Regions from separate parts of the Flavobacterium ginsengisoli genome, predicted to be linked through region 1. Evidence: riboswitches for the same ligand, from Rfam matches in the RefSeq annotation. Region 1 holds a riboswitch; the other holds the start of a gene.
What was found. Region 1 has a riboswitch for cobalamin ahead of P5P87_RS21605 (TonB-dependent receptor plug domain-containing protein). Riboswitches for the same ligand answer to the same signal wherever they lie in the genome.
Positions count from the first base shown of each region.

Region 2: it holds a riboswitch for cobalamin, as region 1 does, so the genes downstream of both, P5P87_RS05970 (TonB-dependent receptor) here and P5P87_RS21605 (TonB-dependent receptor plug domain-containing protein) in region 1, are expected to answer to the same signal.

Region 1 is NZ_CP121110.1:4,557,114-4,560,533, forward strand. Features, by position in the region: gene P5P87_RS21605 (TonB-dependent receptor plug domain-containing protein) at 1-1,471, opposite strand, end outside; cobalamin riboswitch at 1,499-1,708, opposite strand; gene cobC (alpha-ribazole phosphatase) at 1,774-2,307, opposite strand; gene P5P87_RS21615 (adenosylcobinamide-GDP ribazoletransferase) at 2,292-3,077, opposite strand.
Region 2 is NZ_CP121110.1:1,307,583-1,311,002, forward strand. Features, by position in the region: gene P5P87_RS05965 (TonB-dependent receptor domain-containing protein) at 1-238, opposite strand, end outside; gene P5P87_RS05970 (TonB-dependent receptor) at 150-1,340, opposite strand; cobalamin riboswitch at 1,465-1,668, opposite strand; gene P5P87_RS05975 (DUF4440 domain-containing protein) at 1,716-2,093, opposite strand; gene P5P87_RS05980 (YybH family protein) at 2,176-2,622, opposite strand; gene P5P87_RS05985 (hypothetical protein) at 2,858-3,420, shown strand, end outside.

The DNA.
Region 1 (3,420 bases):
TCCAACTCAGCATGGTTTCGGTTCCATAACTGTTTACTTTATCTTGGTTTTTAGGAGTCCAAATACCGTTTGCGCCTGGAACCCATTGCAGCATATCGGTAATTTTCATATAATAAAAATTCTGCGTCCAAGTCAGGTTTTTGAATGTAAAAACATTACCAATTTCTCCCTGATAAGAACTTTCGGGTTTTAAGTCTAGATTTCCTCCTGGATTCCAATACAAATCATTGTAAGTTGGAATTCTAAAGTTTCTAGAAACATTCAGTTTTAAATTGTACCAATTATTGAATTTATAAGAAGATCCTAAATTGAATAAAACTGGAGATTTGTAATTGTCTGTAAATTCTTTTCTAACCCCAAGTTCGTTCTTCCAGTTAGCGCCAAAATCTTGTCTAACCAACAAAGCGACAGAACTGATTTCACGAATATGGCTTCCAAAACTAGTTCCGTAACCATTTGTTCGACTGTAATCTACAATTCCGTTTATATGTGTCTCTTTAAATAAATGATAATCGACGTCAAGCTTAGTAATCAAGTTCTCCGTTTTTCCGTATGTATAATTTTTTAAAGAATTATCGGCAAAATATTGATAGTTTTCGAAAATGTAAGCGGTTTTGAAATTAGTCTTTAATTTTCCAAAATTTCCGTCGTATTCCAATAAATTTCGGTTAAAACCATTTATGTATTTGCTTTTCGTTTCAGATTCTGTAACCAAAGAAGTATTGCGGTCAGTGTTTGAAGTCTGGCTGTACAGTTTTAAAATATGATTTTGATTGAATTTATAACCCACATTGGCATTTAACGTAATAATATCGTATTGCCCATTTTGGTTCCATCGCTGTTCACCTCTCCATGTATAGCGATCTAAGTATTTATAATCGTTTGTTGAGCTGTTTTTAGAAAAGCCAATTTGGGTACTCCATTTTTTATTTGAAATAGAAGTTTTGTAATTAATCCCAATTGTATTAAAACTGCCATAATCTAGTCTTAAATTATTCTCAAAACGATTAAAAAACAACAAATCGTTGTTTAAATGCACAGTACCTCCAACTGCGCCGCTTCCGTAAATTACACTTCCACCACCTGCTTTTACACTTATTGAATTATAATCTGAGCCCGAAATAGTATTAAAATCGGTACTTCCGTTCATTTGAGAATTAATGTTTATTCCGTTCCACATAACAGCTGTTTGCGAAGAAGTTGTTCCTCTAAAAGAAACCGTAGAAAGCATTCCTCGTCCATATTCTTTAAAATATAAAGTCGAATTAAAGTTCAATAAATCGGTTAGGAGCGCCTCGTTTTTATTGATTATAGAATCATTCAGTTTTAAAACAGATTGTGAAGCCGAATAGGTTTTTAAATTCTTATCTGAAACAAAAACTTCTTTCAGACTGGTAATAGAATCGTTCTGCGCCGAAATAATCTGGCACACAACAAATAAACAAAAAGTAAAAAATCTTTTTAAAGTCATAATTTCTTCACTCTTTTTCCCGAGAGTTTGATATTTGTTATAAAGGCAGGTCTCCTGGCTTGCGTCTTGCTGTTTACCTTCCCATCGCGCGCGGCGTGACAGTGGTTTGTAGTTTACAGCAAGCGTTCGTTTTTTTGAACTTAGCTTACAGTTGCGGGTACAGCTCAAGAATTATACTTGATTCCCTTTTAATGTATTTTTTAAATTAAAAACACAACCTTAATTTGTCGCAAAGATAAAGTTAAAAATATTGATTATTCAAATTTGTTTTAGGTTTCATGAAAAATTATAAATAATTAGCATTAAAAACTGATTTTTATAACTTCTCCGAAATCAACTTTATTATTGAAGGCGTCTTTTAATGGAAGCGAACTCTGATGGCATAAAATGCTTCTGATGATTCCTGCATGTGCAACAATTACAGTTGGCTGATTTATTTTTGAAAGTGTTTCCGACAAAAAATGGCCAACTCTTTCATGTAATTCAATAAAAGATTCTCCGTTTGAAACCTTGATATTCACGAAATCTTCCATCCAAGGATTGAGCTCTTCTGACGGAATTTCGTTCCAGCTTTTCAATTCCCAATCACCAAAATTCATTTCTTTTAAGCGTTCGTCTTCCTGATACGAAATGGTTTTGATATTTTCTTGAATGTGCTTGGCTAAAATAACACAACGTTTTAATGGACTAGAAAAGATAATCGCCTCTGAAGGTAATTCTGAAATGATTCTGCTAAAAATTTCCTCAAAAGGTTTTGCAATATCAACATCTGATTGTCCGTAACAAATTCCTTTTTCACAAACTGTTTCGGTATGACGAACTAGATAAATTTCCATAAAAATAAAATGCTTAAGTAAAATACAACTTCGCAAACTTGCTGTGTTGCGCCAAGGCAATCTCCAGTATAACCATCAATCCATTTCTGAAAATAGCGCGCTAGAAAATATCTCGTTATGAAAACAGGAATAATAGCAAGCAGAAATTTCAAATCGAAATAAGAAAATACAATTAACGGAACTAAGCCAAAAAAGAAAGATCCAAAAACTTCTTTCCAAGTATATTGTTTTGCAATTGGTTTGCTTTTGCTCGAAGCATCGTCACGAGAATATTCGTGTGTGAAAATAATGCTTATTGCGGCAAGTCGACTCAATGAATGAGCAGAAATAAACAAAAGGAAAATGAGAAGAATATTATTTGCAAAAAGTAAAACGGATTCTGCAAGCAATTTAAATTTTAGTAAAAAAAGCAAAACCAATCCGATTGCTCCGTAGGCTCCAATTGCACTGTCTTTCATTATCATTAAGATTTTTTCTTTAGTCCAGCCTCCGCCAAAACCATCACAGACATCTGCAAAACCGTCTTCGTGAAAAGCGCCTGTGGTTAAAATAGAAGTAATGATTGCTAGTATGACAGCAATTTCTGAAGAAAGAAAAAATGAAAAAAGATAAAAAGCTAAAAAAGAAATACCGCCAACAATCCATCCAATAAATGGGAAATATCTTGTGGCTTTATTTAAATAATCTGGATGATGCGTAATGTTTTTTGGACATGGAATTCTGGTGTAGAACATTAAACAGGTGAAGAAAATGTGTAGTTCTTTTTTCATTTGATTATGATTGTTTGGCTAAAGCCCTTTTTGGGAGCAAATTTATAACCTCCAGATAAATCTGGAGGCAATTCAAAATAAAATTAAAAAAAAGATTTCTATGAATTGCCAACATCTTTAGATGTTGGTTTGTTTATAGTTACTAATAAAGGCTTTAGCCAAATTTTTTTAGGATTGCTTGAATCCAAATTGACTATAAATTCTTCATATTTCATTTGATTATGATTATTTGGCTAAAGCCCTTTTAGGGAGTCAATATTAAACCAATATCTAAAGATGTTGGCAATTCATTTTGTATTTGTAAATCTAAATATATTAGAATTTCTTTTTCAAAATTAAATCA
Region 2 (3,420 bases), 2.2 Mb from region 1:
AAGCTCTTAAATTGAAATCGTACTTCTTAAACGGTGTATAACCTATAAATATAGCAGGAGTAAATTCGGTTTTGTTGGGTGCTTTGGCATTGTATTTTACTTCTTCGATGACGCGGGTTGCAAGTACATTTCCTAAAACTTTAAAACCTTCATATCGATACGAAGTGGCAAGAGAAACTAAAGCGGTATAACGCTCGCGGAAAAGAAAACTGTGTCTGAATACCTCTTCTAGTTGCATTTAATTTATTGTATTGAAAATCGGTCGACAGCGAAACATCCCAAGTTGGTAAAATGCTGTACATATTAACAGCCGAAAAATAAGCTTCCTGCTGATAATAACTATCATCAGATTGTGCGCCTTCGGTTACGGTTTCTCCTAAAACATTGGTTGTGTCTCTAGCAATATAATGCGTGTAATCGTAAGCAAATTTTCCTTTTAGCTGAAACTTATATTTTTCAGAAACGTCTTTAACTAAGGAAGCCTGAGAGAAAAAATTCTTGTCAAATTGACGAAAACCATCTCGAAACTTATTTTCTACAATAGCTCCTGGAGCGCCTCTTTCAGAATCGTAATAATACACTTTCGCGTCCCAAGCTCCTTTATTTAGTTTCCCAAAAAGCCCAGATTCAAACCTAAAAGCTTCAATATCGCTATTCCATCGCGTTGCTGTAGTATCGTAGGCAGTGCTTCCGTCTTGATTTTTTCTTTTGTATCTAAATTTATATTGTCCATTCGACTTAATGTATTCAGAGCTTACACTCATACTGACTTTATCGCTCAGCTTTTGTTCCCATCTAAAAGAAGGATCGTGATAATTTATAGACATTGTTTTGTAACGAACCAATAGATTTGTTTTTTTATTGCCCGAAAAAGATGGGCGTTTGGTTCGTAAATAAATGGCAGAAGCAGAAGCAAAATCTTTAGCCGATTGAAAAATTTCACTTTTCTGGCCATTGTACATCGTCAACGATTCCATGTCGTCAAGCGAATACTTTCCTAAATCGGTTACACCGTTTTGAGCATTTCCAAGCTGAATTCCGTCATAAAAAACACCAACATGATGCGTGCCCATGTTTCGAACATCAACGGTTTTAAGTCCGCCGACTCCTCCATAATCTTTAATTTGAGTTCCGGCAAAATAACGAAGAGCATCTGCGACATTATGAGTCGCGAGATTTTCGAGCAGAACACCCGAAAGGCTTTGTACAGGAATTACTTCCTGATATGGTTTTCCTTTTAAAACAACTTCTTTTAAAACCCGCGAACTATCAGTCACCGCTTGAGAATGAAGCAAAAAAGGAACAAGTACTACAAAAACAGAAAATAAAGTTTTCTTCAAATTACACATCACGATTTTATTAAATAAACTTTGCGTGATGCAGTAATTACAAAAACATAGAAATAGGCCAACTATCCTAAATAGCAGGTCATTATCTTGTCATCAACTTCATACCACGAAAGTTTTAAACTATGTGATCGTGGCAGGTCTCCTGACTTATTCTATCTTTAAACGGCCTTCTCACCCCGCAAAGCGGTACAATGGCATTAGTAATGTTTAAAGACTTATATAGAACTTACAGTAGCGGGTCTGTTCAGGATTTACACCTGATTCCCTTTTAACTGCTTTTTCTGAATTGAAAAAACAGACCAAAATCAGTCGCAAAGATATAACTCAACTATGGCGTCTGCAAGTTAGAAGTCGGTTTTTTAGTTTTTAATCATGATTAACCATTTGTCTAAAAAGCATTAACGTTCCTTTTTCGTTTCTTTTCCAGACGTTTATACTTTTTCCTTTAACGTTTCCGTGGTTGGTTCCGTCACGCCAATCGACATTATAAAATCCAAATTCTACAATGGCCTTTTTTGTGACAATAACTCCCGAAGTCTGAATGGAGATTTGTTCAATTTTTAAAGTTCCAGGTTTTTCATGCTCTGTAAAATAAGCTGTAATATCTTTTTCTCCAGAAAGAATTGGCGTATAGTACGTTAAATACATCGCATCTGGCGTGAACATTTTTGCATGCTCTGCTCCCAGTCTATTCTGAACCAAATTTTTAATAGAACCGTTTCTTTCTATTACTTCATTAATCAATTTGTCTGACGAAGTGTACTCTTTTGTTAAAGGAACTGTTGTGTCATCAATTTCAGGAATAAATCTATCATCAAAATAACTATTAGCACCCCAAATTTCTGCTTGCGATAGTCATTTTATTTTTAGACGTTTTTTTCCATAAAACCATATATTTTCCTAAATAAGCGTACGGTTTTAAGTCTTTTAAGTGCAGGTTTTCAGTAAAATTTCCAATTTCTAGAATATAATTTCCAAAATCCTGCAATTCTAAAATAGTCTTTTGAAAAGAATTGACTTTTGCCTGATCTAACCATTGTTCATAAAACGCCGCAATCATTTTCTTTCCAACTCTTTGCCTATTATGTTCTGGCATTAACACAGATTGATCTGTATAGAATTTTAGCATCATGTCCTTATTGTTTTCAAATAAGGCACTACAAAAGCAAGCATTATAATCTTCAATTTGTTTTCTAACATCTGAGTCTGTTTTATTTTCTTGAGAAAAAACACTAACTACAAAAAAAAGAAAGGCTAAACTTAACTTAATCATATCTTATTACATTTGATTAAAACATAAAGATACAACATTGATAATCAAAATTTTAAAAACACAAAATTGCATTTAAAAACTGCTTCAGCAGAAACTTGTTTTTATAAAATATAAAGTTAATTTTTAGAAAAATTACATCTTATTGGGCAATAATTAGTTCTATAAAATGTTTATATAAAAGATTATGATGCATCTAATCTTTACATCAACCCTTCAAGATTAATATATACAAAAGATGAAAAAAATATTTTTTATAATTGCCTTTATTTCTTTTTCACTGCACAGTTTTGCACAGGAAATCGATAATAAATTCAAGCCTATTCCGGCAAAAGACGCCACAAAAAAAGAAGTTGTTCCTCCTAAAGAAGCAGCGCCAAAAGAAAACCCGCCTGCTCCTATTGAGAAACCTGCACCGTTACAAGTTAATCCAGACGAATTGTTTAAAGATCAAAATCTATACAAACCAGAGGCTAATGTTGAAGGCATTTTTTATAGAAGAAATCAATTTTTAGGCAATTTCAACACTACAGCGGTTACATCAACTATTATGTATCGCGATGCAGCTTTTGTAGACGGCGATAAAGTAAAAGTATATTTAAACGACAAAGTAATTGAACCCGAAGTATTTTTAACTGGCGACTTTAAAAGCGTAAAAATAAACTTGGTAAAAGGAATCAACAAAATTGATATTGAAGCATTAAACGAAGGTTTTGCCTCTCCAAATACAGCTGAATTTAAAGTTTATGACGATAAAGGTCAGGTTATTTCGTCAAGCGAATGGAATGTTGGAACGGGATA